3 regions of the Cellulosimicrobium sp. So1_17 genome follow, and region 1 is predicted to be linked to each of the others. Evidence: predicted binding sites of a transcription regulator. Region 1 holds the regulator's gene; each other region holds the start of a gene.
What was found. Region 1 encodes HrcA, which represses chaperone genes, less so after heat shock. Its sites were predicted from a motif close to TTNGCACTCGNNNNNNNCGAGTGCNAA; they were not measured.
Positions count from the first base shown of each region.

Region 2: the regulator HrcA is predicted to act here: its motif matches at 7,635-7,661, upstream of ACZCLJ_RS17785 (FmdB family zinc ribbon protein).
Region 3: the regulator HrcA is predicted to act here: its motif matches at 2,542-2,568, upstream of groES (co-chaperone GroES).

Region 1 is NZ_CM143702.1:275,127-285,139, reverse strand. It holds gene ybeY (rRNA maturation RNase YbeY) at 1-125, opposite strand, end outside; gene ACZCLJ_RS01220 (PhoH family protein) at 122-1,219, opposite strand; gene ACZCLJ_RS01215 (HIT domain-containing protein) at 1,371-1,721, opposite strand; gene ACZCLJ_RS01210 (16S rRNA (uracil(1498)-N(3))-methyltransferase) at 1,786-2,574, opposite strand; gene dnaJ (molecular chaperone DnaJ) at 2,601-3,725, opposite strand; gene hrcA (heat-inducible transcriptional repressor HrcA) at 3,820-4,836, opposite strand; gene ACZCLJ_RS01195 (MFS transporter) at 4,921-6,372, opposite strand; gene ACZCLJ_RS01190 (DUF3097 domain-containing protein) at 6,488-7,348, shown strand; gene ACZCLJ_RS01185 (DUF2189 domain-containing protein) at 7,419-8,450, opposite strand; gene ACZCLJ_RS01180 (DUF2189 domain-containing protein) at 8,610-9,839, opposite strand; gene ACZCLJ_RS01175 (acyltransferase family protein) at 10,007-10,013, opposite strand, start outside.
Region 2 is NZ_CM143702.1:4,019,088-4,029,100, forward strand. It holds gene ACZCLJ_RS17760 (NAD(P)-dependent alcohol dehydrogenase) at 1-625, shown strand, start outside; gene ACZCLJ_RS17765 (hypothetical protein) at 1,068-5,237, shown strand; gene ACZCLJ_RS17770 (hypothetical protein) at 5,394-5,627, shown strand; gene mscL (large conductance mechanosensitive channel protein MscL) at 5,746-6,222, opposite strand; gene ACZCLJ_RS17780 (SAF domain-containing protein) at 6,361-7,086, opposite strand; gene ACZCLJ_RS17785 (FmdB family zinc ribbon protein) at 7,238-7,567, opposite strand; gene ACZCLJ_RS17790 (penicillin acylase family protein) at 7,797-10,013, shown strand, end outside.
Region 3 is NZ_CM143702.1:1,742,774-1,752,786, reverse strand. It holds gene ACZCLJ_RS07745 (hypothetical protein) at 1-23, shown strand, start outside; gene ACZCLJ_RS07740 (glutamate--cysteine ligase) at 31-1,167, opposite strand; gene ACZCLJ_RS07735 (class I SAM-dependent methyltransferase) at 1,171-2,439, opposite strand; gene groES (co-chaperone GroES) at 2,718-3,014, shown strand; gene ACZCLJ_RS07725 (WhiB family transcriptional regulator) at 3,196-3,486, opposite strand; gene ACZCLJ_RS07720 (MerR family transcriptional regulator) at 3,782-4,936, shown strand; gene guaB (IMP dehydrogenase) at 5,041-6,588, shown strand; gene ACZCLJ_RS07710 (flavin monoamine oxidase family protein) at 6,660-8,273, opposite strand; gene ACZCLJ_RS07705 (Rid family hydrolase) at 8,646-9,284, shown strand; gene ACZCLJ_RS07700 (helix-turn-helix domain-containing protein) at 9,347-10,013, opposite strand, start outside.

The sequences.
Region 1 (10,013 bases):
ACGAAGAGGATCGACAGCTCGCTCTGCGGGTGCACGCGCATCGCGTCGAGCACGTACCGCGCGAGCGCGGCGAACTCCGCCTCGTCGACCTGCGCCTCGGTCTCGTTGTTGACCTCGATGCTCATCGTCCGCCTGCCCGTCCGTCGTTCCGCTGGTGGTCCGCCCGTCGGCCACCCCGCGGTGCCTCGCGGTCCCGTGCCGGCGCCGTCGCGACGTCCCAGCGGGCGTACGCGTCGATGATGTCGCTCACGAGCCGGTGGCGCACGACGTCGGACGACGTCAGCCGGCAGAACTCGACGTCGTCCACGCCGGTGAGGACGTCCTCGATCACCCGCAGGCCCGATGCCGTGCCGCCCGGGAGGTCGACCTGCGTCGCGTCCCCCGTGATGACCATGCGCGAGCCGAACCCGAGGCGCGTGAGGAACATCTTCATCTGCTCGGAGGTCGTGTTCTGGGCCTCGTCGAGGATGATGAACGAGTCGTTCAGGCTCCTGCCCCGCATGAACGCGAGCGGCGCGACCTCGATCGTGCCGGCGTCGATGAGCTTGGGGATCGCGTCCGGGTCCATCATGTCGTGGAGCGCGTCGTAGAGCGGTCGCAGGTAGGGATCGATCTTCTCCGTGAGCGAGCCGGGGAGGAAGCCCAGGCGCTCGCCCGCCTCGACGGCGGGTCGCGTGAGGATGATCCGGTTGACCTGCTTCGACTGCAGCGCCTGCACGGCCTTGGCCATGGCGAGGTACGTCTTGCCCGTACCCGCAGGACCGATGCCGAAGGTGATGGTGTTCGCGTCGATCGCGTCGACGTACCGCTTCTGGCCGACGGTCTTCGGGCGGATCGTGCGCCCGCGGCTGGACAGGATGTTGAACGTCAGCACCTCGGCAGGTCGCGACGCCGTCGCCGCGGTGAGCATGCGGATCGACCGCCGGACGACGTCGGCGGTGAGCTGGGTGCCCGCCTCGACGACCTCGACGAGCTCGTCGAGCAGGCGGGACGCGAGCGCGACGTCCCCTGCCTGGCCGGTGACGGCGATCTCGTTGCCGCGCACGTGCACGTCCACGGCGGGGAAACCGTCCTCGACCGCGCGGAGCACGGAGTCGCCGCTGCCGAGGAGCGCGACCATCGGGACGTGGCCCGGGATGACGATGCGGTGCTCGACCCGGTGCTCGGAGGGTCCTCCGTCCGGCGAGCCGGGCGCGGTGTCTCGTGGCAGGGATGTCATGAGCCGGCTTGCGCCGCTTCGCTCCTTCGTTCGGGCAGTGGTACGGGTGGGACACGTGCTACGGGTGGGACGGGTGGGACACGTGCCCCGGGGCACGCCTCCATCGTACCGAGCACGCGGTGGGCGCACACGCCCTTTCGTCGGGCGACGGTCAGGCCGGCGACCAGCCCAGCTCGGCCCCGGCGACGACGTGCCCGTGCACGTGGAACACGCTCTGCCCGGCGCGCGGCCCGGAGTTGAAGATCAGGCGGAACTGCCCGTCCGCGAGGTCGCCCGCCACCTCGTCCGCGAGCGCGACGACGTCGCTCAGCAGCTCCGGGTCGGCCGCGGCGAGCTGCGCGATGTCCCCGTGGTGGTCGCGCGGGACGACGAGGACGTGCACGGGCGCCTGCGGGTCGATGTCCCGGAACGCGATCGAGCGCTCGCTCGTCGCGACGACGTCCGCAGGGACCTCGCCCGCGACGATCCGGCAGAAGAGGCAGTCGGTCTCGGTGCTCGTCATGCGGCCGAGGCTAGTCCACGACCCCGGTCCCCGCCCGGGCCGGCACCCGGTCGGCCGCCCGTCGTCAGGCGCGGTCGACGCCCCAGCGCCCGAGCCGCTGCGCGAGGAGCGCGATGGCCACGGGTCCCGCCGTGGACGTCCGCAGGACGTGCGGCCCCAGCCGGGCGGCGACCGCCCCCGCGGCGGTCAGCGTCTCGAGCTCGCGCTCGGAGATCCCGCCCTCCGGCCCGACGACGACGAGCACCTCCGGGGCCGGGGCGCCGTCCGCCGCGGGCGCGGGCAGCGGGACGTCGGCGAGCGCCGTCGTCGCCTCCTCGTGGAGGACGAGCACGAGGCCTCCCGCGGCGAGCGCCTCCGCCGCGCGCACCGCGAGACCGCGCGAGTCGACGGGCTCGGCGACGAGCGGGAGTCGCGCCCGCCGGGCCTGCTTCGTCGCGGTGCGCACGGTCGCGAGCCAGCGGGCCCGCGACCTCGCCGCGCGCTCGCCGCGCCACACCACGACGGAGCGCTCCGCCTGCCACGGGACGACGGCGTCGACGCCGACCTCGGTCGCCGCCTCGATGGCCATCTCGTCGCGGTCGCCCTTCGCGAGCGCCTGCACGAGCGTCACGACGACGTCCGGCGCCGGCTCGCGGTCCACCTCCTGGACGAGCAGCGTCACCGTGCCCGCGTCGGCGTCCTCGACGACGCAGCGCAGGCGCACGCCGTCGCCGTCGACGACGTCGACCCGCTCGCCGCGCGCCTTGCGCTGCACGACCCCCGCGTGGCGCCCCTCGGCACCGTCGAGGACGTACCGGTCGCCGGGGGCGACGCGGTCGATGCCGGTCTCGGCCAGGAAGACGGGGGCGCTCACGGGCGCGGCTCGCTCACGGGCATCCCTCAGCGTCCGGAGAGCTTGTCGCGCAGGCGCGAGAACACGCCCGGGTGCGCGGCGGACAGACGCGGGTCGGGACGCTCCTCGCCCCGCAGCGTCGCGAGCGAGCGCAGGAGCTGCTCCTGCTCCTCGTCGAGCGCCGTGGGGACCTGGACCTCGATGTGCACGTTGAGGTCGCCGCGACCCGCGCCGTGGAGGTGCCCGACTCCCAGGTTCTTCAGCGTGACGATCTGACCCGGCTGCGTGCCGGGGCGCAGGTCGATCTCCTGCGCGCCGTCGAGGGTCTCGAGCTCCAGGACGGTGCCGAGCGCGGCCGCCGTCATGGGCACCTGGAGCGTGCAGTGCAGGTCGTCGCCGCGGCGCACGAACGTGTCGTGGTTGCGCTCACGGATCTCGACGTACAGGTCGCCGGCCGGACCGCCGGCCGGGCCGACCTCGCCCTGGGACGTGAGCTTGATGCGCGTCCCGGTGTCGACGCCCGCGGGCACGTTGATGCTGATCGTGCGACGGCTGCGGACCCGGCCCTCGCCCGAGCACTCCGCGCACGGCTCCGGGATGACGGTGCCGAAGCCCTGGCACGCGGCGCACGGGGCGCTCGTCATGACCTGGCCGAGGAACGAGCGCGCGACGCGCTGGACCGTGCCGCGGCCGTGGCACACCTCGCACGTGCGCGGCGAGGTCCCGGGGCGGCAGCACGAGCCGCCGCACGTGCCGCACACGACCGCGGTGTCGACCTGGAGCTCGCGCTTGGCGCCGAACGTCGCCTCCGCGAGGTCGATGTCGAGGCGCACGAGGGCGTCCTGGCCGCGGCGCGCCCGCGGGATCGGGCCCTGCTGCGCCTGGCCGCCGCCGAAGAAGGTCTCGAAGATGTCCTGGAAGCCGAAGCCGCCGCCCATCGGGCCGCCGGCCCCGCCGCCCGGGGCGGTCGGGTCCACGCCGAGGTCGTACTGCTGACGCTTCTCCGGGTTGGACAGCACCTCGTAGGCGCGCGCGACGTCCTTGAACCGGTCGCCCGACTCCTCCCCCGCGACGTCGGGGTGCAGCTCGCGGGCGAGCTTGCGGTAGGCCTTCTTGATCTGGTCCGGGCTGGCGTCGCGGGCCACGCCGAGGATCTCGTAGTAGTCGCTCACACGTCACTCTCTGCTGGTGCCGGGCGCCGGGGATCGGGCCCGACGGGGTCGATGGTCGTCGATCGGTCGTCGGTGGTCGTCGCTGCGCGGCCGGTCACGTGCCGAGCGCCCGCGACAGGTAGCGGGCGACCGCGCGGACGGCGGCGATCGTCCCGGGGTAGTCCATGCGCGTGGGGCCGATGGAGCCGACCAGGGCGACCGTGTCCCCGTCGTTACCGTAGCCCGTCGTGACGACAGACGTCTCCACGAGCCCTTCGAGCCGGTTCTCGTGACCGATCCGGATGTTGACGCCGGACTCGGCGGCCATCTCCGTGAGGAGCCCCAGGAGCACGACCTGCTCCTCGAGCGCCTCGAGGACGGGGCGCAGCGCGTGCTCGAAGCGCATGCCGGCACGCGCGAGGTTCGCCGTCCCGGCGAGCACGAGGCGTTCCTCGCTCTCCTCCGCGAGCGTCTGCGCGACGAGCTCGCCGACCGCCCGCACGAGCGGGGCGTCGTCGGGGTGGAACGTCTCCGCGACCTCGGCGAGCCCCGGGGTGAGGTCCGCGAGCCGCTTGCCTGCGGCGGCGGCGTTGAGCCGGGCGCGGGCCTCGGCGAGCGTGCCCTCGTCCGGGACGCTGGCGACCTCGAGCGTGCGCTGCTCGACGCGCCCCGTGTCGGTGATGATGACGACGAGGAGGCGCTCCTGCCCGACGGGGACGAGCTCGAGGTGGCGCAGCCCCGAGCGGCGCAACGACGGGTACTGCACGACGGCGACCTGGCCGGTGAGCTGCGCGAGCAGCCGTCCGGCGCGCGCGATGACGTCGTCGAGGTCGACGCCCTCGGACAGGAACGTCTCGATCGCGCGCTTCTCCGGCGCGGAGAGCGGCTTCACGCCCGAGAGCCGGTCGACGAAGAGCCGGTAGCCCTTGTCCGTCGGGATGCGGCCCGCCGACGTGTGGGGCTGCGCGATGTACCCGGCGTCCTCGAGCGCGGCCATGTCGTTGCGGATCGTGGCCGGCGAGACGCCGAGGCCGTGGCGCTCCGTGAGCACGCGCGACCCCACGGGCTCGCGCGTGAGGACGTAGTCCTCGACGATCGCCCGCAAGACCTCCAGCCGGCGTTCCTCGCTCACGTCCACCTCCTGCGTCCCCGCGTACCGCCACCCGGCGCTGCACGCACCCGGGGCATCGGCACTCTCGCCCGTCGAGTGCCAACTCTACGCGGCCGGTGCCCGGGTCGAGGCTGCCTCCGCTCCGCGCGAACGCAGGTCGACCAGACCGACGACCAGCGCGACGGCCACGAGACCGATGGTCACGAGCATCGCGCGTCCCGTCGCCCGCGCGCCGTCGGCCCCGGCGGCGAGGCCGCCGTAGTACACCGAGAGGATCACCGAGATGCCCACCGCGGACCCGATGCGCTGACCCACCTGGATCATGCTCCCGGCCACCCCGCCGCTGGCGACGGGCACCTCGGCGAGGGCGAGCGTCTGGTTGGGCGCGATGACCATGCCGCTGCCCGACCCGGCGACCAGCAGAGCCGCCGCGAGCGCCCACCCGACGACGGCGGGCTCGTCCCCGAGCGTCCGGACGACCACGTCCGCGGTCACCATCCCCGCCAGCACGAGCACCAGACCGGCGACGACCAGGCGGCGACCGAGCCGCGCGACGGCGCGACCGGCGAGCCAGGCGGAGACCCCGGAGGCCGCCGCGAACGGCATCCCGACGAGCCCCGACTGGAGCGGCGTGTAGCCGACCTCGTCCTGCAGGTAGAGCGTGACGACGAGGAAGATCCCCGTGAAGCCGGCGAAGTACGCCATGCCGAGCAGCGCACCGTTGCGGAACGACGAGAGCCCGAGGACCTGCGGGTCGAGCACGGCGGCCCCGGTCCGCCGCTGGTAGCGACGCTCCCAGGCCACCGCCACGACCCCCACCGCGAGACCCAGGGCGAGCCACCACCAGCGCGACGGGTCGTCGTCACGACCCGTCGTCGTGACGAACGGCAGCATGACGGCGACCGTCACCGCGGCGAGCAGGGCGAGCCCGACGAGGTCGAGCCGGCGCGGCCCGCGCCCCCGCGCGGGCGTGGGCGCGGGGACGAGCCGCCACGCGAAGGGCAGCAGCACGGCGATCACGGGGATGTTGACGAGGAAGATCCACCGCCAGCCGTCGGCGGAGCCGGCGACCGCGAGGATGACGCCGCCCAGCAGCGGGCCGATCGCCGTCGAGACGCCGATGGTGGCGCCGAACAGGCCGAACGCCCGCCCGCGCTCCGCACCGGCGAAGAGCTGCTGGATCAGGCCCACCACCTGGGGGTTCAGCAGTCCGGCGCTCACACCCTGGAGCAGGCGCGCGACGCCGAGCAGGTCGTCGGTCGGGGCGAGCCCGGACGCGAGGCTGAACACCGCGAACCCGACCAGCCCGGAGATGAACAGGCGACGGCGCCCGCCCGCGTCCCCGAGCCTGCCCGCGGGGACGAGTGCCAGGCCGAACGCGAGCGTGTACCCGGCGACGATGAGCTGCAGCTGGCTCGGGCCGGCGTCGAGCGACTCCTCGATCGAGGGCAGGGCGACGTTGACGATCGACACGTCGAGCGTCGTGACGAACCCGACGGAGAGGCACACGGCCAGGACGCGCCAGCGCTGCCGGTCGCGCTCCGGGGTCTCGGTCACCGCACCGTCGTACCACCCGGCACGCCGGTCCGCCCGTCCGGAGGGACGGTGCGGCGAGACGTGCGGGGCGTGTCGCAGCGCCGCGCGGCGCGACACCCGAACCTAGGGTGGCTGCGTGCCTGCAGACCGCTACGGATCCGACGTCCTCGGGGGCCCCGCGACGCCCCACCACCGCGCGCGCCGCGTCTCGCGCCCCCAGGCGGCCGAGCGCGGCCTCGTCGTCGAGGAGGTGCAGACGGGCTGGGTGGGGGCGGTCGTGCGGGTCGAGAAGTCCGGCGGCATGCACGTCGTCGTCCTCGAGGACCGTGCGGGCCGCACGCGGACGTTCCCGCTCGGCCCGGGGTTCTGGGTCGACGGCGCGCCCGTCGAGCTGACGGCGCCCGTGACCTCGCGGGCGCCCGCCGCACCCGCACGGACCGCGTCCGGGTCGCGGGCGGTCGCCGGTCAGCGGGCCCGCGTCGCGCGCGGCAGCCGCATCTGGGTCGAGGGCAAGCACGACGCCGAGCTCGTCGAGAAGGTCTGGGGCGACGACCTGCGCGTCGAGGGGGTCGTCGTCGAGCTGCTCGACGGCGTCGACAACCTCGCCGACGCGCTCGCGGACTTCGGCCCGACGCCGCAGCAGCGGGTCGGGGTGCTCGTCGACCACCTCGTGCCGGGCAGCAAGGAGCAGCGCCTCGCCGACGCGGCCCTGCGCACGGTCCCGCGGGGGACGGTCCTCGTGCTGGGCCACCCGTACGTCGACGTCTGGCAGGCCGTGAAGCCGGGGCGGGTCGGCCTCGAGCGGTGGCCGGTGATCGAGCGCGGCACGGAGTGGAAGCGCGGCATCCTGCGCGAGCTCGGCTGGCCGGCGTCGTCCCAGGCCGACGTCGCGCGCGCGTGGCAGCGCATCCTCGGCACGGTCCGGAACTACGCGGACCTCGAGCCGTCGCTGCTCGGGCGGGTCGAGGAGCTCATCGACTTCGTGACGGCGCCCTGACCCTCGGTGACGGCGCCGCACTCGACCGGCCGGCACCCCGCAGGGCGCCGGCCGGTTCGGTGGACGACGGTCAGGCGGGCACCTGGCCGACGAGGCGGCGGTAGGCGAACGCGACGGCGACGTAGCTCAGCGGGATCGTCACGAACAGACCGAGCCCGCACGGGATCGCGCCGAGGATGTTGATGCCGAGCAGCGCGAGCAGGAGCAGGAACACCGACCCGAAGTTCTTCGCGACGACCGACCAGCTCGACCGGATCGCACTGATCGCGTCCTGGCCCTGGTCGAGCGTGAAGTAGTAGACGAACGCGGAGAAGATCACGACGGCGATGCCCGGCAGGACGCACAGGAACAGGCCGATCGTGGTGAGGATCGTGACGAGGAAGGCGGCCAGGACGACGTTGACGACGTTCCCGATCCGGAAGAAGGCTGCGACGTCCGGCCGCCGCCCCGCCGACTCGTCGAGCGCACCCCGCGTGAGGAACGCCGTGATGAGATAGCTGATGATCGCGCCGAGGACCGAGAGCAGGACGCTCGTGACCGTGATCCCGCTGACTGCCGCGAAGTTCGTGTCGCCGAAGTCGTAGGAGTCCGTGAACCGGTCGAAGCTGCCCGTGATGAGGTTCCACGCGACGTTCACGGCGATGAGGATCAGCGCGACCAGGATCCACGGACCGAGGTTCGACGTGACCTTGCGCCAGGCGTACGAGATCGCCTCGCCCACGGCGAAGGCGGGACCCGTGTACCCGCTCGCCGGTGCCCCGGGCGGCGGGTATCCGGGCGTGGCGCCCGGCGGGTAGCCGCCTCCCGGGCCGGAGGTCGGCGGGGGGTATCCGGCGCCTGGTGGCGGGTAGCCGGCCTGCGCACCCGCGACGGGCGGCGGGTAGCCGACGTCCGGTGGCGTTCCCGTGTCCCCCGAGGTCCCGTACGAGGGCGGGCCTTCCTCCGGCGACGGCTCCGCCGGCGCGGGCTCTGCCGGCGCGGGCTCTGCCGGCGGAGGCCCAGCCGGCGACGAGGCCTGCGACGCGTCCTGGTCGGCGCCTCCGGCCCCCTCGGGGCTGTCGCGGCGTGGTTCGTCGCCGGGGTTGGCGGGATCCTGCGTCATGGGTCCACCTCGCTCCTTCTCGGGACGGCGTCCTGGCTCCTACGATGACCGCTCCTGCCGGCCACCGCTCGCCGGCGCGCCGAGCGGCCTCGAGAGACCGGCCGGCACGAGAAGAGGGAGGCGCCGGGCGGCACCTCCCTCTCGTCGTGCGCAGGACCGTCAGACGGGCTGCTCCTGGTTGAGGCGTCGGTAGACGTACGCGGTGGCGATCTGGGCGACGGGCAGCGCGACCAGCAGGCCGACGTAGCAGAGCAGCGAGCCGACGATCTGCGCGGCGTAGACCGCGAGGAACAGCAGCAGGACGGTCGCGAGGTTCCTGCTCACGACCGTGAAGCTCGCCTTGAACGCGTCGAACACCCCGAGGTTCTTGTCGATGACGTAGAAGATCGTGAAGAGGGCGAAGAACGCGAAGACGATGCCCCCGACGATCGTGATGCTCAGGATGCCGATCGCCAGCCCCATGAGCAGCGCGGTGAGGATGACGTTGCCGACGTTCGGCAGGCGGAAGAAGTCGGCGTACTCGAGCTTCTTGCCGCGCGTGACCAGCAGCGAGACGTTGACGACCACGCCCTGCACGAGGAACCCGAGCACGGCCATGACGGCGATGAACGCGAAGAGGCCGAACCCGAAGACGAGGCCGCCCGAGGTGCTGATCTCGTTCGTCACGGGGTCGATGCTGGTCGCGGCGGTACCGATCAGCAGGGCGTAGAACACGATGCTCAGCACGGCCAGGGCGGCGACGTACGTGAGCACGCCGCCGATGATCACGCCCGCGTTCTGCGTGAACTTGTTCCAGCCGTACGTGAACGCCTCGCCGATCTGCACCGGCTGGCCGACCTGGCCGTAGGGCGTCCCCGGCGGCGGGTAGCCGGGCTGGCCGTACGGCTGACCCGGCGGCGGGTAGCCCGGCTGGCCGAACGGCTGACCCGGCGGCGGGTAGCCCGGCTGGCCGAACGGCTGACCCGGCGGCGGGTAGCCGGGCTGGCCGTACGGCTGACCGGGTGCCGGCTGCTGGCCGTAGGGCTGTCCCGGCGGCGGCCCCTGCCCGTACGAGGGCTGCCCCGCGGGCGGCGACCCGTAGGGCTGGGCGGGCGGCTCGCTCCCGGGAGACGGGGCAGGGTCCGGTCCGCCGTAGGGCGAGACCGGGGGCTCGGCAGGAGCCGCCGACGGTGTCGGCTCGCCGGGAGCCGACGAGGTCGGCTCGGCCGGGGGCGCGCCGGCGGTCGTGTACGGGTCCAGCGGTGCAGCCGGCTCGGGCCGCGCTGCGGGCTCGGGCTGCGCTGCGGGCTCGGGCTGCGCCGCACCGGGCAGGTCGGGTGCCCCCGGCTCCTGCGGCACGCTCGGGTCGTTCTCGTCGCGCGGCGGGCCGCCGGCGCTCGTGTCGCTCATCGCGTCTCCTCGTTCGGTACGACGACCGCCGGCGCGCACCGACGTCCCCCGGTGTGGAGGACTCGTGCCATTCGCACATTTCGCGGTCGGGTACACGATGTCGGCAAACACCGGCGGGCGCTAGACGAAACGCCGACCCGGGCCCCGGTTCACCCGCGCCGTCACGGTCACCCG
Region 2 (10,013 bases), 820 kb from region 1:
GATCGGCGACCTCGACCCGGTCCAGGCCGCCCCGCTCACGGACGCCGGTCTCACGCCGTACCACGCGATCAAGCGGTCGCTGCCGAAGCTCACGGCCGGCACGACGGCGGTCGTGCTCGGCGTCGGCGGCCTCGGCCACGTGGGGGTGCAGATCCTCAAGGCCCTGAGCGGGGCCCAGGTCGTCGCGCTCGACGTGACCGAGGAGAAGCTGGCCCTCGCGCGCGAGGTGGGCGCCGACCATGCCCTGATGTCGGACTCGTCCGCCGTCGAGGCGGTCAAGGACCTCACGGGCGGGCGCGGTGCCGACCTCGTGGTCGACTTCGCCGGTGTCCAGCCGACGATCGACCTCGGGCAGCAGCTGGTCGGAGTCGGCGGGGACTTCACGCTCGTCGGTATCGGGCACGGCATGCCGTCCGCAAAGGTCGGTTTCTTCCAGTCCCCGTACGAGGCGTCGTTCCTCGTGCCGTACTGGGGATATCGGCAGGAGCTGTTCGAGGTCCTGCAGCTCGCCCAGCAGGGACGACTCACCGTCCACACGGAGGTGTTCGACGTCGACGACGCCCCTGCGGCGTACGGCAGGCTGTGGGACGGAACGCTGCGCGGACGCGCCGTCGTGCGGTTCTGAAACGGTCCATTCGGGCGCCGGACATGGACGGTCGTCCAGATGACTTCCGTGCCGCACAGGACGCATCGCGCCACGTCGCGAGGCTTCACCCGGAGGCGAGTTGACGCGCCCCCGTGAAGCGTGCAAACTAGTGCCCGACGGAGCGCATCGCCTGCCCCCTGCGCGGTGCGCTCCGTTTCTACGTCCCGGCCCAGAGCCGGAGGCAGTGCCCCGGACCGCTGGTCCGGGGCACTTTGCATTTCCCGGGAGAACGCCGACGTCGCCATTTCCCAGGACTTCTCCAGGAAACCGCCCGGACGACCGTCCTGGTCCGCACGGCGGGCGATTCGTGCTCGTCGCGGCGCCGGACCGACGCGGTGATGCGCTCGGCGGTCGCGTGCTCGGGGAACCTTCCCCGGCGTGCCTCGACCGGGCGCCGCACCGGCACGGTTAGCGTCAGAGGGTGAACGCCGCAGCCCGCACCAGCTCAGCCGCCCGGAACGTGGCCGATCCTGCTCGGCTGCCCACCGACCCCGCCGGGACGCCCCCGGACGTCGACGACGAGGCGGTGCCGCAGCGCCCGGTCCTCGTGCGCCCGCCCACCACCGCCGACCTCGTCGAGGAGGCCGTCGCGCGGTGGCGCGCCGGGCTCGTCGAGCTCGCCGGCGGGTCCTCGCTCGCCGACATCTCGCTCCTCGGAGACGCCGTCGTCGATCTCACGGCCGCCCACCCGTCCGGTGTCGCGCAGCTCTTCGCCGGCCGACCCACCCGGCTGTCCAACCTGTTCCGGGAGGGCGGCTCGCTCCCGGCGGCGCGGCGTCGGGCACGCGCCGTCGTGGTCCGCGCCGCCGAGCACGCGCAGCGCTACGGTGTCGCGCCCACGTACCTCGCGATCGGCGTCGCGACCTGGACCGAGAGCGAGCCGTCGCCCTCCCGGCCGGCGGACGACGTCGGCGCGCTCGCGCGCGTCGCCGGCCGCGCGTCGCGGCCCGGCACGGCGACGATCGAGGTCTCAGCGCCCCCGGCGGACGTGACCGACGGCGGGCCCGACGACGTGACGAGCTCTGCCGACGTGTCCGGCTCCGACTCCGGTGCGGTGCCCGCCGCAGCGTCCGACGACGCGCGCCCCGCGGCCCTGCCGGCGCAAGGCGAGGACCCGGGCGCGCAGGCCGCGGACGGGGAGCCGGGCTCGGACGCCCCCGCCGAGGAGCCCGCCGACGCCGGTGTGCGCACCGTCCGGGCCCCCGTGCTCCTGCGACCGCTGACGATCACGCCGCGCGGCGACGGCGAGACGGACTACGAGCTCACGCTCGAGCCGACCGCCGAGATCAACCCGCTCCTCGCCCGGACGCTGCGTGCCCACGGAGCGCTGCTCGACCCGGTGACGCTCGCACGCAGCACCTTCACCGGTGCCGGGTTCGACCCGGGTGACGCGACGGACCGCATCGCGGCGCTCGGGCGCGCCGTCCTGGACGACTTCGGCCTCACGCACCGCGTGCTCGCCGGCACGTTCGTGCACCCCGGCCAGGTCCTCGTCGACGACCTCGACGAGCTCGTGGCCGGCCTCGAGCGGCACGAGATCGTCGCCGCGCTCGCTGGGGACGAGGACGTCGCGGCGACCGTGCGGCGCGAGCTGCCCGGCCCACGCGTCGGCGACGCCGACCCCGAGCTCGAGCGCGGGGTCGGCGACCTCGACCCGTCCCAGCGCCACGTCGTCGACGCGCTCGCGAGCGGCTCCCACCTGTTCGTCGACGCGCCGGCGGGGTCCGACGTCGCGGGGACGCTCGCCGCCGTCGTCGCCGAGGCCGCGGCGAGCGGCCGCCAGGTCCTGTACGTCCCCGGGCACCGGCGCGCGGCGGACGCGCTGGTCGCGCGTCTGGAGAGCCTCGGGCTCGGCGGCCTCGTGCTCGACGTCGCCCCCGACCCCACCTGGCGCGCCACGGTCTCGCACCGCCTGCTGTCCGCGATGGCGACCGAGCCGGAACCCGCGGCCGACGACGCGGTCGAGCGCACGCGCGACGCCCTGCTCGGCTCCCGGGCCCGGCTCGCCGGGTACATCGAGGCGCTGCACCTGGTCCGCGAGCCGTGGAGCGTCTCGGCCTACGACGCGCTCCAGGCCCTCGCGCGCATCGTCGCCGAGCGGCCCGCCCCCGACACCACGGTGCGCCTGGCCCCGGAGGTGGTGCTCGCCGTCGGGCAGCAGCGCGACCAGCTCGCCGACGACCTGCGGGACGCCGCCGAGCTGGGGGCGTTCACGACGCGCGCGACGTCGACCCCTTGGTACGGGGCGAACCTCACGACCCGGCAGGAGGCGCAGGACGTGCTGGTGCGCGTCGAGCGTGTGCGCACGCACACGCTCCCGCAGCTGCGGTCAGAGGTCGAGCGGGTCGCCGAGGTCACCGGCCTCACGCCTGCCACGACGCTGCGGCAGTGGGGCGACCAGCTCCGCATGCTCGGCGGCATGCGCGGCACGCTCGACGTGTTCCAGCCGATGATCTTCGAGCGCACCGCGCAGGACATGGTCGAGGCGACCGCCACCCGCCAGTGGCGCGAGGCGCACGGCGTCGACATGGGATGGTTCGCGCGCCGCCGCCTGCGCCGCCAGGCGCGGGACATGGTCCGCCCCGGCGTCCGGGTCCCGGACCTGCATGCCGCCCTCGTCGAGGTCCAGGCACAGCGGGCGGTCTGGCAGAGGCAGGCACCGGGTGGCGGCTGGCCGCGCCTCCCCGAGGGCCTCGCGGCGATCGAGGACACGCACGAGGCCGTCCGCATCGACGTCGAGGAGATCGAACCGGTCCTCGCGGGCACGCCGCAGGGCGCCGGGCTGCTCGACCTCCCGCTCGTCGACCTCGCCGCGCGCCTCGACACGCTCGCCGAGGACACGGAGTCGCTCGACCGCCTCCCCGCCCGCACGGCGGTGCTGCGCCGGCTCTCCGCCGCCGGGCTCGACGACCTGCTCGCCGACCTCGCCGAGCGGCGCGTCGAGACCGACCTCGTCGGTCCGGAGCTCGAGCTCGCGTGGTGGAGCTCGGTGTTCGAGCAGGTCCTCGCGCAGGACCATGCGCTCGCCGGGCAGGACGGCGCCGGGCTCGACGCGCTCGCGCGGCGCTTCCGGGAGCTCGACCGCGCACACGTCGCGTCGCTCGCCTCCCCCGTGCGCGTCGCGGTGCGTGAGCACCTCGCCACGGCGATGCGCGAGCACCGCGACGAGGCCGAGGACCTTTTCACCGAGCTGCTCGAAGGGCGGCTCGTCAGCCTCCGCGAGACGTCGGAGAAGCACCCGGACGTGCTGCGGCGCCTGCGGCCCGTCGTCGTCGCGACGCCCACGCTCGTGCCGCACCTGCTGCCGCCCACCCGCACCGTCGACCTCGTCGTGCTCGACGCGATCGAGCACGCTCCCGTCGAGCTCGTCCTCTCGGCGCTCGCGCGCGGGCGCCAGGTCGTCGCCGTCGGCGACCCGCGGGCGTCCTCGGCGTCGACGGTGCACGACCTGGCCGACCTGCTCCCGACCGTCACCCTCCTCGCGGACGGTTCGCAGCGGGACCCGTACGTCACGACCTTCCTCGCCGAGCACGGCTACGCCGGCGTCCTGCGGCCCGCGCCCCTGCCCCGGGCCGAGGCCCTCGTCCGGCTCGACGTCGTCGACGGCGCCGGGATGCCCGACCCGACGTCCGGGGCGGTCGAGAGCACGCAGGTCGAGGTGGACCGCGTCGTCGAGGTCGCGATCGAGCACGCGCTGACCCGGCCCGACGAGTCGCTCGCGATCGTCACCGTCACGCAGCTGCACGCCGACCGCATCCGCGAGGCGCTGCTCGTCGAGGTGCGGCAGAACCCGGCGCTCGCCGGCTTCTTCTCCGCGTCGCGGCCCGAACCGGTCGTCGTCGCCGACGTCTCGGGCGTCGCCGGCCTCGTGCGCGACACGATCGTGCTGTCCGTCGGCTTCGGGCGGACGCCGCACGGCCGCGTCCTGCACCGCTTCGGCATCCTCAACACCCCGGGCAGCGAGGCGATGCTGCTCGACACCGTCGGCGCGGCGCGCAGGCGCCTGCACGTGGTGTCCTGCTTCGCCGCGGTCGACCTCGACCCCGAGCGCCTGCGCGGCGGCGGCGCGAAGCTGCTCGCCGAGGTGCTCGACCTGGCCGAGCAGCGCAACGGCGTGGCCGACCAGGTCACGCTCGGCAACGGCGTCGACGTGGGCGGCACCCCCGACCGGCTCGTGCTCGACCTCGCGGAGCGCCTGTGGCGCGCCGGGCTCGTGGTCGAGACCGACTACGGCGTCGGCGACGGCGACCGCATCCCGCTGGTCGTCGGGCACCCCGACCTGCCCGGAGAGCTGCTCGTCGCCGTCCTCACCGACGACACCGCCTACGTCGCCGAGCGCAGCGTCCGCGTGCGCGACCGCCAGACCGCCGAGCGGCTCGAACGGATCGGCTGGACCGTCGCGCAGGTGTGGTCGGCCGCCGCGTTCCTCGATCCCGCGAAGGAGGCCGAGCGCATCCGGCGCGTCGTGCAGGACGTGCGCGACGCACGCCTGCCGGAGACCGGGGGCGTGGCCCAGACCGGTGGTGGCGACCGGATCGTCGTCGTGCCGGTGCTCGACGACGACGCGGACCACGGCGACGACGACCTCTGACAGCCCGCGCCCGTGTCAGGGCGAGGGGTCACGGGGGTGATCCGTGGCCCTGACACGGTGGTGGCTCGGCGAGGGTGTCAGGGCGAGGGGTCACCGGGGTGACCCGTACCCCTGACAGGTTGGTGGCGCGTGCCCGCACGGTGCGACGATGGTCCCGTGACCTCTGCCCCGCACGACGACACCTCCCAGGAGCCGACGCCGGGACGTCCCGGCGCCCGGCGGCCTCGCCGCGCGGTACGTCGCGGCACGGAGACGGCGGCGTTTGCCGGGGTGAGCGACGACGAGCGCCCGGGCGGCTGGGGGGACCCGGCGACGACCGACGGCGCAGGCAGTGGACAGAACGACGACCGACTGCTGCAGGACGTGCCCCCGCACTACGGGAAGCACTGACACGCACGAACCGGGGCGGCCGCGCCGTGGGCACGGACCGCGGCGGGGCGGGCACGAGGAGGCCCTCGACGCGGTGCGCCGAGGGCCTCGTTCCGCCGAGAGCTCCGGTCGGAGCCGGTCAGAACCGGTCGGTGGGACCGCCGAGCGGGCCGCCCGTGGGTCCTGCACCGGGCGAGCCCGGTCCGCCCTGACCCGGTGCGCCGGCCTGCGCGGCGAGCAGGTCGCGGATCTCCTGGAGGACGCGGACGTCCTCGGCCGGGGCCTCCGGCTCGGGCTCGACGTCCTTCTTGCGTCGCGCGGCGAGGTGGTTCATCGGCAGCACGATGACGAAGTAGACCGCGGCGGCGACGCACAGGAACTTGAACAGTGCGTCGAGGATCAGGCCGAGGCTGAAGACGGCGTTGTTGACCTCGAAGGTCGCCACCTGTGTGAGGTCGACCTGACCGAAGAGCGCCGCGATGAGCGGGCTGATGAGCCCGTCGACGATCGCGGTGACCACGGCGCCGAACGCCGCACCGATGACGACGCCGACCGCGAGGTCGATCGCGTTCCCGCGGAGCACGAACTCCTTGAACCCGTTGAACACGCCCTTCATGCAGATACCTCTCCTGTCGCTGGTCCGCGTGGCAGCGGCGCCACGACAAGTGCAGGAACGATCTTCGCAACGGGTCGGACGAGCGGCAACAGCGGTCTCGGGCTCCGGACGGTCGTGCGTCAGGCTGCGACGGCGGCCTCACGGGACGAGGACTGCCGTCACCTGGCCCCAGCCCGCGACGGCCGCGAGCCGTTCCGCCTCCTCCGGGAGCACCGCGACGAGCGTGACCTGCTCACCGGTCACGGTCGGCGAGCCGAGCAACCCACCCGAGGCCGACTCGCCCGGTCGACCGGGCACGACGACGGCGCCCCGCGCGAGGTAGGGGCTCGCACCGTCGGCCGGCGCGGGCTCGCCGGCGACGCCGGTCAGGCCCGTAACGGCGGACGCGACGAGCAGGTCCACCCGGTCGCCGGCGGCGAGGAGCCCGCTGATCCCGGGGTCGAGGCGCACAGGAGCCACGACCGTGCCGGGCGGCGCCGCGGAGACGAGGTCGCCCGCAGCGACGAGCGACTCCTGCAGCGCGGTCCCCGGCGCGATACGGACGGAGGCGGACCGTCCGACGGCGTCGTCCGGCGACCGCAGAGCCTCGGGCGCGAGGTCAGCGGGGACGTCGACGACCCGGACGTCCGCCGCGGCGAGCTCGGCACCGGCGGAGACCTCGCGCGCGGTCACGACGACGGGGACGGTGGGCGGAGGATCAGGACTCAGTGCCGAGACGGCCGTGGCCGCGGCGACGCCGCAGCACAGCGCGGCGACGGCGAACCGCAGGCGCCACCACAGCACCCCGGCACGACGGCGCGCCGAGCGGGCACGCGCACGGGCGTCGTCGGGCAGGGAGCCGCCGGGTCGAGGGGTCGAGACCATGGCCGCGACCGTAGCGGCGAGCGGCGCAGGACCGCCGTCGTCCCTGGGGACGACGGCGGTGGTGAGGCCCGTCACGGCGGCGGCGATGCCGACGACGCGGGCCTGTGGTCGACCGTGCGCGGCAGGTTGCCGCGCGGCTGACCGGGACCGGTCAGGAGGCGGGCGTGCTCGCGGTCGAGCTCGTCGACGAGGACGAGCTCGAGGAGGTGCCGTCCGAGGAGGACCCGGACGACGTGCTCGGGCTGCTCGCGCTGCCGTTCGACGAGCTCTTCGCGCTCGTGGACGCCGACCCGGACTTCCCGCCGGAGCGCGAGTCGGTCCGGTAGAAGCCGGAACCCTTGAAGGTCACGCCGACCGACGAGAACACCTTGCGCAGGCGCCCGGAGCACTCCGGGCAGACCGTGAGGGCGTCGTCCGCGAAGGACTGGTGGATGTCGAAGGCGTGACCGCAGGCGGTGCAGGTGTACGCGTAGGTGGGCACGGGTTCTCCTCGTTCACGTGACGGCGACTCGACGGGGGCCGGGCCTCTGCCGCCAGGTCAACACTCGCTGGCACTCGAATCTTCCGAGTGCCAATCATACGCGGGCGGGCGTGGACCCCGGCCGGGGTAGTCTCGCACCGTGTCTGCGCACGAACCCGTCGAGAAGCCTGCCGGTGACGACCCTGAGACCGTGACCGGCACGCGCCCGGCGCGGCGCACCGGCCGGCGCGTGCTCGTCGCCGTCGCTGCCCTGCTCGTCGTCGTGCTCGTGGCGGTGACCGTGCTCGTCGTCACGACGGTCCGCCGGCCGCTGCCGCAGACGGGCGGCGAGATCACGCTCACCGGGCTCGACGCCGAGGTCACGGTGCTCCGCGACGCGCAGGGCGTCCCCCAGATCTACGCCGACACCCCCGAGGACCTCTTCCGCGCCCAGGGCTTCGTCCAGGCGCAGGACCGCTTCTTCGAGATGGACTACCGCCGGCACGTCACGTCCGGACGGCTCACCGAGCTGGTGGGCGACAACCCGGACGCGATCGCGGCCGACAAGGTCACGCGCACCTTCGGGTGGCGCGAGGTCGCCGAGCAGGAGTGGGACATCGTCGCCCCGGAGACGAAGGCGTACCTCCAGGCCTACGCCGAGGGCGTCAACGCCTACCTCGAGAACCGCAGCCCGGGCGAGGTCGCGCTCGAGTACACGGTGCTCGGCCTGCAGGTCGACGTCGCGGAGCCCGAGCCGTGGGACCCCATCGACTCGCTCGCGTGGCTCAAGGCCATGGCGTGGGACCTGCGCGGCAACTACGACGACGAGCTCGACCGGGCGCTCGCGTACGGCACGCTCCAGGACCCCGCGCGCGTCGCCGAGCTCTTCCCGGCGTACCCCTCGGACGTCAACGCGCCGATCCTCCAGCCGGGCGAGCTCGAGAACCCGCAGCGGGTCTCCGCCGAGCTCTCGCCGGAGGCCGCGCAGACGTACTCGTCCGAGGGTCTGCAGGCCGCCGTCGCGTCGGCGGACCGCGCGCTCGCCGCCGTCCCCGTCCTCATCGGGCGCGGGGAGGGGACGGGCTCGAACTCGTGGGTCGTCTCCGGCGAGCACACGGCGAGCGGGCAGCCGATCCTCGCGAACGACCCGCACCTCGGCCTCTCCGCTCCCGGCATCTGGGCCCAGGTGGGACTGCACTGCACGACCGTCGGCCCCGACTGCGCCTTCGACGTCGCGGGCTTCTCCTTCGCCGGGTTCCCGGGCGTGGTCATCGGGCACAACGCCCAGCTCGCGTGGGGGCTGACCAACATGGGCGCCGACGTCACGGACTTCTTCGTCGAGCGCGTGCGCGACGACACCTACCTGCGCGGCGACACGTGGGAGCCGCTCGACGTCCGCACCGAGACCCTCGAGGTCGCGGGCGGGGACGACGTCGAGCTCGAGATCCGCTCGACGGTCCACGGCCCGATCGTCTCGACCGTCGTCCCCGCGACCGCCTCCGCCGAGGACACCCCCGCTCCGGACACACGCCTGGGCGAGTACGCCGTCTCGCTCCAGTGGACCGCGCTCGAGCCCGGCCGCACCGCCGACGCGGTCTTCGCCTTCAACCTCGCCGCGAACGCCGAGGACATGCAGGCCGCCGCGGCCCTGTTCGAGGTGCCCGCGCAGAACATCGTCTTCGCCACCGCGGACGGCCACATCGGCTACCAGGCCCCCGGGAAGATCCCGGTCCGCCAGACGGTGCCCGACGCCGCCGTGCCGTCCGACGGCACGTGGCCCCGCGACGGGTCCGACCCACGCTACGACTGGCAGGGCTACGTCCCGAGCGACCAGATGCCGCGCGTCGTCGACCCCGCCGAGGGTTTCGTCGTGGCTGCCAACCAGGCCGTGCTGCCCGCCGGCCTCGAACCGTTCCTCACGACGGACTGGGACTACGGATACCGCTCCCAGCGCATCCGCCAGCTCCTCGAGGAGGAGATCGCAGCCGGGCGGGCGGTCGACGTCGACACCATGAACGAGATCCAGGTCGACGACCGCAGCCCCTACGCCGAGGCGCTCGTCCCGATCCTGCTCGACCAGGACATCGACGACGACTTCGCCGCCCAGGGCCAGGAGCTCCTCGCCGACTGGGACTACCGGACGGACACCGACTCCGCCGCCGCGGCGTACTTCGCCGCCGTGTGGCGCAACCTGCTCGAGCTGACGTTCTGGGACGAGCTGCCGGAGTCCGCGCGGCCGAGCGGCGGCAGCCGGTGGCTCGCCGTCGTGCAGCGGCTCGTCGAGAACCCCACGGACGCGTTCTGGGACGACCGGCAGACCGTGAGCGTCGTCGAGACCCGTGACGAGGTGCTGACGCAGGCCCTGATCTCCGCCCGGCTCGACCTCACCGTCGAGCAGAGCAAGCAGCCCTCCGACTGGGCGTGGGGCAAGCTGCACCAGCTCGCGCTCGAGCACCCCGTCCTGGGC
Region 3 (10,013 bases), 1.5 Mb from region 1:
GCGTCGTCCTGCGGGACTACTGAGGGCGGTTCACAGCGGCCGGCCGGCGCGCATCTCGGCGACCAGCGAGCGCACGACGGCGTCCAGCTCGCCGCCGTTGCGCCGTGCCACGGCGCGCTGGCGCTGGTACGACGCGCCGCGCCGCAGGATCGTGCGGACCCCGTCGAGCTCGTCGAGGCACCCGAGCCGCGCGGCCACGGGCTCGAGCTCGGTGAGGAGTCGTGTCACGGCGTCGGTGACGAGCTCCTCGTTCCCCGCGCGGTCGAGGATGATGATCGCGTCCATGCCGTAGCGGGCCGAGCGCCACTTGTTCTCCTGCGCGAACCACGGGGGCAGCGTCGGCAGCTCGCGGCCCTCGTCGAGCAGCGTCGAGAAGTGCTCGACGAGGCAGTGGGTCAGCGCGGCGAGGGCGAGGAGCTCGGTGATGTTCGTCGTGCCGTCGCAGATGCGGGTCTCGAGCGTGCCGAACCGAGGGGCCGGGCGCAGGTCCCAGCGGATCTCGCTGAAGTCGTCGATCACGCCGGTGTGCAGCATGTCGGCGACGTAGCCCTCGAGGTCGGGCCAGCCCTCGAACTGGAACGGCAGACCTGCGGTGGGCAGCTGCTGGAACATCAGCGCGCGGTTCGACGCGTACCCCGTGTCCTTGCCGCCCCAGAAGGGTGAGCTCGCGGAGAGCGACTGCAGGTGCGCGAAGCACGTGAGCATCGCGCGCTGGATCGGCAGCACCTTGTCGCGGTCCTCGACGCCCACGTGCACGTGCACGCCGTAGATGAGCATCTGCCGCCCCCACCACTGGGTGCGGTCGATGAGGGTGGTGTACCTCTGCTTGTCGGTGACCTTCTGCTGCGCCCAGCGCGCGAAAGGGTGCGTGCCCGCGCACATGAGCTCGACGCGCAACGGGTCCGTGACGGCGCGGATCTCGTCGATCGAGCGCTCGAGGTCCCTGCCCGCCTCGCCGACCGTGCGCCGCACGCCGCTGACCACCTCGACCGTGTTCAGCAGGAGCTCCTGCTTGATGGACGGGTGCTCGCCGCCCCCGGCGGGCCGGACGGCGTCGAGCACCGTCTGCGCGACCTGCCGCAGGTCCCCCGAGTCGGTGTCGACGAGCGCGAGCTCCCACTCGAGGCCGACGGTCGAGCGCTCCGAGCGGGCGAAGGGGATCTCCACGGGTCAGCCCTCTCGCCCGGTCGCGATGGGCCGGTCCAGGGGGTCGACGACGAGCACGCGCTGCTGACCCCCGACCCGTGTGAGGACCAGCGTCGCCTCGGCGTCGCCGGTGAGCGCGAGCTGCTTGCGCAGCTGCTCGGGCGTCACGGCCGTCCCGCGCTTCTTGATGGTCAGGCGCCCGACGCCGCGCTCGCGCAGGTACGCGCGCAGCCGCTTGAGGCCGAACGGCATGGTGTCGAGCACGCGGTACCCGCGCGCGAGCCCGGCGGCGAGACCGTTCTCGCCCACCGGGGCGGGGGAGTCCGTCGTGACGTACGCGATGGTCCGGTCGAGGAGCCGGCCCTCGAGCTCCGCCGCCGCGTGCGCCACGAGACCCGCGCGGATCACCGCGCCGTCCGGCTCGTACAGGTAGTGCCCGACGTCGCCGGCGTCGGCCGTGACGTCGGCGTCGCCCGGGCGGTGCGCGAGCGCACGCGCGACGGTGTGCTCGGTCCCGTCGGCGTCGGTCCGGGTCGTGAGCACGAGCGCGGCGCGCCCGGGCCCCTCAGGGGCGAGCGGACCGAACCACAGGGCGGCCTCCACGACGTCGCCGTCGACGGACACCCACTCGGTCTCCGCGTCGGCCGGCAGCCCGTTGTGGGAGATCCCGGGACCGACCTTGATACCCACCGCCGGGACCTGGTCGCGCAGGGCCCACACGGCGTCGAGCGGCGGGGCGTAGGCCCGGGGGTCGAACACGCGCGACCCGGAGCGGGTGCGCCGCGCGGGATCGGCGTAGACGCCCTCGACGCCCTCGGCCGCGAGGTCGAGCGCGAGCCCGTCGCCGTGGCGCACCTCGGCCTCGGGGAAGTGCCGCAGGTTGACGGTCGCGAGGGCGGCGGTGAGCTCGTCGACGTCGGTCGCCAGCACGTGGAGGCCGGTCCCGGCGAAGGCGAGCGAGTCGGCGCCGATCCCGCACGTGAGGTCGGCGACCTTGGTGACGCCGACCCCGAGGTAGCGCTGCGCGTGCCGGACCGCGACGACGAGCCGGGTCGCCTGCTCGAGGCCCGGCTGGGTGAAGAGCATCCCGTCGGCGAACGCCCCGAACTTGGCGCGTGCCGCGGCCCGCAGGCGCGACTGCGTGAGCGCGGCCGCGGCCAGGTCGGGGTCGACACCCTTCGCCCGCAGGCCCGCCGACAGGACGAGGGCCTGGTGCTCGTCGTAGGGCGGCAGCGCGCCGAGCAGGGCCCAGCCCTCGGGGCTGAGCAGCTTCGACAGTGCGGCGGCGTCCATGCGTCGATCCTTCCACGGACGTGCGCCCGCGTGCGCCCGGGACCGACGAGGTGCCGATCGGCGAGCGCGGTGGTCCGTGCTGCGTCGCCCTGCGCGAACACGCTGGCACTCGCCTTGACCGAGTGCTAACCGCGACCTAGATTGGGCAGCGGGTCGGCGCCGTCAGCGACGGTGGCCACCCCACGAGCGACCCGGCTGCCGGCACCCGCGACGACGGCCAGCCACGGTGCGCTCGACCCAACCGTCAGCAGTTCTCATCGCGAAAGGGGAGGTCCGACGTGTCGGTCCCCATCAAGCCGCTCGAGGACCGGATCGTCGTGAAGGCCCTCGAGGCCGAGACCACGACCGCATCCGGCCTGGTCATTCCGGACACCGCCAAGGAGAAGCCCCAGGAGGGCGAGGTCCTGGCCGTCGGTCCGGGCCGTGTCGACGACAACGGCAACCGCGTCCCCCTGGACGTGACCGTCGGCGACAAGGTCATCTACAGCAAGTACGGCGGCACCGAGGTCAAGTACGGCGGCGAGGACTACCTCGTCCTGTCCGCGCGCGACATCCTCGCCGTGGTCGTCGGCTGACGCAGCCGGCACCGAACGCCACAGGGCCCCGCGACCGTCATGGTCGCGGGGCCCTGTCGTGCCGCCGACGGGTCGCCCCACCCGTCGTGGCGTGCCGGCGCGCTCGTGGTGAGCGCGCGCACCGACCGGTCTGCCGTTCCGTTGCGGTGCGTCGTCGGACCGCAACGGTCAGCCGTCGGGGTCAGCCCGTCTTGCGCGCCGACCCGGCGAGGATCGCCGCGCGCTCGTCCTCGCTCAGTCCGCCCCAGACGCCGTAGGGCTCGCGCACGCGCAGCGACTGCTCGCGGCACTGCATCATCACCGGGCACGAGTGGCAGATCGCCTTGGCGGCCTCCGCGCGTCGTCGTCGCGTCGAGCCTCGCTCGCCCTCGGGGTGGAAGAACAACGTGTCGTCCTGATCGCGGCACGAGCCCTGGTACTGCCATTCCCAGAGTTCCATCACCGGTCCGGGGAGCCTCGAGATCTCTGCCATGGCGAACAACCTACAAGCGTTGCAGGGGTTGTTCAAGTCCCTGTGTCGATCTCGTGAATCCGCAGGTCGTGGCGAGGTCTCGACGCGCGTGCCTCCAGCATCGCGCCAGGCGACCGGTCGCGCGGGCGCGACCTCGGGCCGGGAGACGCCGGCGGCGCGATGCCACGACGGCCTGGCGCGTTCGTCCGCACCGTGAACAAGTGCTGCACAGCGCGCGGCGCGAACGAGGTCACGGTGTGGTCGAGGTGGGGTCCGGCGAGTGGCGGGACCTGGTGGTGATCGGCAGAATCGATCCATGACCTCCGTGCGGTCCGCCCCCGACCCCGAGGGAGCCCGACCGACCATGTCCCACAGTCCCGGTCTCGCCGTCGCCGTCGTCGCCCGACGCCTCGGCGTCGCTCCGGCGACCCTGCGCACCTGGGACAGGCGCTACGGGCTGGGCCCCTCCGAGCACCAGGCGGGCTCGCACCGTCGCTACACCGACGACGACGTCGCGCGCCTGTTCATCATGCGGCGCCTCACGCTCGAGGGCGTGGCCCCGGCGGACGCCGCCCGGAACGCCCTCGCGGCCGACGGCGACGAGCTCGCGGCCCACCGTGGGACGAACGCGACCCTCGAGTCCGTGGACGCGACCGTCGACGCCGACGACCTGGACGGTGCCGACGACGCCGACGAGGACGACGAGGACGACGGCGGCCCGGCCCCGCGGGGCGTCGGGCCGCGGCCGTTCCTGCGCGCCGTCCCGGGCGGGGAGAAGCGCGGTCCCTCGGCACCCCGGATCGGCGGGCTGCGCGACGCGCGGCCCGTGACGGTCTCCGACGCCGTCGACGCGGCCATCGCCTACGACCAGCGCACGTGCGACCGCCTGCTGCGGATCCCGGCGGGCGTCGACCCTGCCGACTGGTGGTCCGACCTGGTGGAGCCGGCGCTCGACCGTCTCGCCGAGCGCACGGTCCTCGCGACCTCCGGCGAGGTGCCCGAGGTCGTCCTCGCGAACGCGACGCTCGGTGCGCTGCGCGAGTACACGCAGTCGCGCGAGGACGCGATCGTCGCGGCGGGCGGCCCGCCGCGCAACCACCCCAGCCGCATGCGCCGCATCGTGCTGGTGTTCGCCGCGCCCGACGAGCCGCTGCCGCTCGCCGCGCACGCGCTCGCGGCCGCGCTGGGAGCGCACGGCGCGATGGCACGGATCGTCACCGGTCCGGCGAACGTCCACCGCACGCTCGAGCTCGTGACGATGGTCCGCCCCGCGGCCGTCGCGATGGTGACGACGCAGACCCGGCCCGACCTCGGGATCGTGCACGCCACCTTCGAGGCCAACCCCGGTCTCCCGGTGTTCGTCGGCCTGCCCAGCGACGACGTCGCAGCCGACCTCCCGCTCGCCCCGACGGTGCACCGCGTGCGCAGCTTCCCGGGGCTGCTTCACGAGCTCCTCGCCGTCGTGCGCTGACCACCGCGCCTCGGCCGGACGGGGCCCGCCGGGCACGCGGCGGGCGAGCCGGGGACGGTTCTCGTGCGGGAATACCGGGCGGCCTCGCGGCGTAGAATTCGGATGTGACCGCCTCGCCCGCCCTCGGTTCCACGCCCGCCCCCTCGCCCGTGCCCGGGCACGACCCGTTCGGCTTCCTCGGGCTCACCTACGACGACGTGCTGCTGCAGCCCGGCTACTCGGACCTCGCGCCGTCGGACATCGACACGACGACCCGCCTCACGCGCGAGATCTCGATCCGCGTCCCGCTGGTCTCGGCGGCCATGGACACGGTCACGGAGTCCCGCATGGCGATCGCGATGGCACGTCAGGGCGGCATCGGCGTGCTGCACCGCAACCTCTCCATCGAGGACCAGGCCTACCAGGTCGACCTGGTGAAGCGGACGCAGACCGGCATCATCTCCAACCCCGTGACGATCGGGCCGGACGCGACGCTCGAGGAGCTCGACCGGACGGCGGGGGAGTACCGCATCTCCGGCTTCCCGGTCCTCGACGCGCAGCAGCGCCTCGTCGGCATGGTCACCAACCGGGACCTGCGCTTCACGCCCGTCGCCGAGTGGGCGACGACGAAGGTCGACGAGGTCATGACGCGTCAGCCGCTCATCACGGGCCCGTCCGGCATCTCGCGCGAGGACGCGACCGCCCTGCTGCGCAAGCACAAGATCGAGCGGCTCCCGCTCGTCGACGCGGACGGGCACCTCACCGGCCTCATCACGGTGAAGGACTTCGTGAAGTCCGAGCAGTTCCCGAACGCCTCGAAGGACGGCCAGGGACGCCTCCTCGTGGGCGCGGCGATCGGCTACTTCGGCGACGCGTGGCAGCGTGCCACCACCCTCATCGAGGCCGGGGTCGACGTGCTCGTCGCCGACACGGCGCACGGCAACGTCCGCATGCTCATCGACATGGTCCGCCGCCTCAAGACGGATCCCGCGACGCGCGACGTCCAGGTCATCGGCGGCAACGTCGCGACGCGCGAGGGCGCCCAGGCGTTCGTCGACGCCGGTGCGGACGCCGTCAAGGTGGGCGTCGGGCCCGGCTCGATCTGCACCACGCGCATCGTCACGGGCGTCGGCGTCCCGCAGGTCACGGCGGTCTACGAGGCGTCGCTCGCCGCCCGTCCGGCAGGGGTCCCGGTCATCGCCGACGGCGGCATGCGCCACTCGGGCGAGATCGGCAAGGCGATCGTCGCCGGCGCCGAGGCGGTCATGCTCGGCTCGATGCTCGCGGGGACCGAGGAGTCGCCCGGCGAGACGATCCTCGTCCACGGCAAGCAGTACAAGGCCTACCGCGGCATGGGCTCGATGGGCGCGATGTCGTCGCGCGGCAAGAAGTCGTACTCGAAGGACCGGTACTTCCAGGCCGAGATCACGAGCGACGACATGATCGTCCCGGAGGGCATCGAGGGTCAGGTCCCCTACAAGGGCACGCTCCAGGCCGTGTCGCACCAGCTCGTGGGTGGGCTGCACCAGACGATGTTCTACGTCGGCGCGCGCACGGTCCCCGAGCTGCAGGAGAAGGGGCGCTTCATCCGCATCACGTCCGCGTCGCTCAAGGAGAGCCACCCGCACGACGTGCAGATCACCGCCGAGGCCCCGAACTACTCGGGTTTCTGAGCCTCACGTCGGGACCAGCCCGCCGTCCGACCCGTCGTCGTGACGGGAGCGGACGGCGAGCGACGGCGACCTCAGGACGTCATGACCCGCGTGTGGAGCGCCTGGACGGCGTACCGGGCGGCCCAGAACGCGCCGTGCTGCCACGCCGAGATCTCGGACATCCAGTCGCCCGCGAAGTAGACGTTCCCGGCTCCCTGCTGGAGCTGCTTGAAGCGCGACGACTGCGTGTTCGGGTACGCCCACGCGCCCTCGATGTAGGGCACCTTGTGCCAGGCGATGGAGAACGAGCTCTCCAGCTCGGTGCGGTACTTCTCGCCGTGGATCTTCACGCCCTGCTCGACGGCCCGGAGCTCGCGCTGCTTCGGAGCCATGTCGCCGTACGTGCGGGCGTTCGTGCCCGTGTTGTAGTAGCCGACCATGAGGCCCTTGCGCTCGCCGTAGCCGTAGGACGGGTACCAGACGTGGGCGAGGTCCATGTCGGTCTCCGTGATGCCGCCGAAGATGCGGTGGTCGTCCTCCCAGAACCGGGACCGGTACTGCAGGCCGATCTTGCCCGCCGGCGCCCCGACGGCGAACTCGCCGAGCGCCGCGTCGATGTCCGGGCCCCAGTTGGTGGACCAGCGCCGCATGAGCCCTGCGGGTGCCGAGACGACCGCGAAGTCCGCCTCGACCTGGCGCGCCTTCCCGTTGTGCGCCGTGTACGTCACCTTCACGCCGCCGGGGGTGTTCTCGACGCCCGTGACGGGCGAGTTGAACTGCACGTTCTGCTTGCCGATCGCCCGGACGAAGTAGTCGTAGGTCACGTCCATACCGCCCTTGGGCTGGAACATGAGCATCGACTGCTCCCAGTTGATCTCGAACGGGAAGTACATCCCCATCCGCGAGCCGAGCACCTCGGAGACGCTCCCCGGGCCGGGCAGCGGCGTGCCGTGCTCGTTCCACGCCGACGGGTAGACGGAGTACCCGCGGTTGTCCCCGCCCTGGTACGTGCCGTCGGCCTTCAGTGAGCCCCAGCTGCGCAAGAACGCGCGGAGGTTCTCCTTGTCGGCGGCAGTCAGCTTCTGGTCCAGCGCACCCTGGTCGGTCGCGTAGGTGAGGAGCTCCGACGTGTAGCCGAAGACGTCGGCCTTCGCGGTCCGGTACCGGACGGGGTTCCCGGGGGTCGCGCCGGTGCGCTCGTTGTAGAGGTACGCGTCGGCGTTCGCGTTGGTGAAGACCTCGTAGGGCACTCCCAGCTCGCGGAGGTAGTCCATCGTCACCATCCACTGCGCGATGCGGCCGGCCCCGGCGTTCATGTAGATGTTCTTGTCGAAGCGGGCCGTCTGCTTCACGCCGTTGACGTCGGTCTCCGAGTCCCCGCCGCGGATGGTCAGCGTGCGCCCGCCCGGACGGTGGCGTGCCTCGAGGACCGTGACCTTGTAGCCGGCCTTCTGCAGCTCGTAGGCCGACGCCAGGCCCGCGGGCCCCGCACCGACGACGACGACCTTCTTGGCGGAACGCCCCGTCAGGGTGAAGTCGCTCTTCGTCGGGGCGATCCAGGACTCGTTCCGCGGCTGCGCCGCCGCCGTCGGGGCGAGCCCGACGGCACCCATCGTGGCGAACATGACGCCCGCGCCGGACGTGGCGCCGACCGCCTGGAGGAAGTTGCGCCGGGAAAAGCCGGTCGTGCTCTCGTCTGTGACCATGGGGCTCGGACCTCTCGTCGTGAAGCCTGACGGACGGCCCTCCCGGCCCTCGATGCCGGGTGCCGCCGTCAGCACCGCCGCTGACGTTAAGGACGTCACGTCGCCGGCACGGGTCCGGCGCGTTTCGCGTCGGTCAACGACGCACGGACCTCGTAAACGTCTCGTTTCGCACCGTCGGATCAGACCGTCGTCCCGTCGGGTCCTCGCGCGGGTGCCGGTGTCCTCCGCGGGCCGCCGTGAACCCGCCACGACACGTGGGCGACACGAGGGCGAAACGCCCGGTCGTTACGTTCGCGGCTTCCGGCCGAGGCTCTCGGCCCGGACGCGGCGGGCGCCAGGGCGGCGCCCGTCTCTCCCCTCCTGGAGGCACGCATGAAGAACCGTACGAAGGTCGTCCTCGCCGTCGCCCTCACCGCGGCCGTCGCGGTACCCGGCACCGCCGTCGCCGCCGGCAGGCTCTTCGAGCCGAGGCCCACCGAGTCCGTCTCCTTCATCACCGGCGACACCGCGTCCATCGCGGACGGTGTCGCGTTCGGCAAGAACGTCGCCTGGTACAAGTCGTCCGGTCTCGGTCCGTCGGCGTTGAACCGCGCGCCCGGCGCCACCGCGGAGCAGCGGTACATCCCGACCGACGTCTTTCCCGGCGGGACGCTCCCGGCCGGCGTGACGATCACCGAGGCGCAGGGCATCAACGTGCTCATGCGCATCGGTGAGAACCTGGAGAAGGCCGGACTCTCCTACGACGACGTCGTCTCGATGCGCGTGTTCCTGCAGAACCCGGCCGGTGCGGAGAAGATGGACTTCGCCGGCTGGAACCGCGCGTACCGGCAGTTCTTCGCCAACACGAACCTCGCCACCGGCGCGACGATGGACGTCCAGCTCGGCTCGGCCACGACGAAGCCGATGGTCGTCAACGAGGCGCGGCCGTCGCGCTTCGCGCTCGAGATCGAGAACCTGCCGGTCGACGGCTGGCTCGTCGAGGTCGAGGTCGACGCGGTCTACCCGAAGTGACGACCGCGGCCGGCCTCCCGGGACCCCGGTGAGGCCGGCCGTGGCGGGCGCAGGGTGCGTGGTCAGTCCCGGAAGACCTCGATCTGTGCGCCGAGCTCGCGCAGACGCTCCGTGAGCTGCTCGTAGCCGCGCGCGATGATGTCGACGCCGCGCAGCACGGAGGTGCCCTTGGCCGCGAGCATCGCGAGCAGGATCACGACGGCGGGCCGCAGGGCGGGCGGGCAGCTCACCTCGGCACCGGACCAGCGCGTCGGCCCGGTCACCTGGAGCCGGTGCGCGTCGAGCAGGCGGACGTCGGCACCGAGGCGCGTGAGGTCCGTGAGGTGGATCGCCCGGCCCTCGTACACCCAGTCGTGGATGAGCGTCGTGCCGTGCGCGCCCGCCGCGATGACCGCGAAGAACGGCAGGTTGTCGATGTTGAGGCCGGGGAACGGCATGGGGTGGATCTTGTCGATCGGGGCGCGCAGCTCGCTCGGGTGCACCGTGACGTCGACGAGCCGCGTGCGGCCGTTGCGCGACAGGTACTCCGCGGACAGCGTGTACCGCTGACCCATCTCCGCGAGCGTCGCGAGCTCGATCTCCATGAACTCCACGGGGACGCGGGAGACGGTGATCTCCGACCCGGTGACGATGCCGGCGGTGAGCAGGCTCATCGCCTCGACGGGGTCCTCGGAGACCGCGTACTCGACGTCGACGTCGATGCCCGTGCGCCCGTGGACGCGCAGCGTC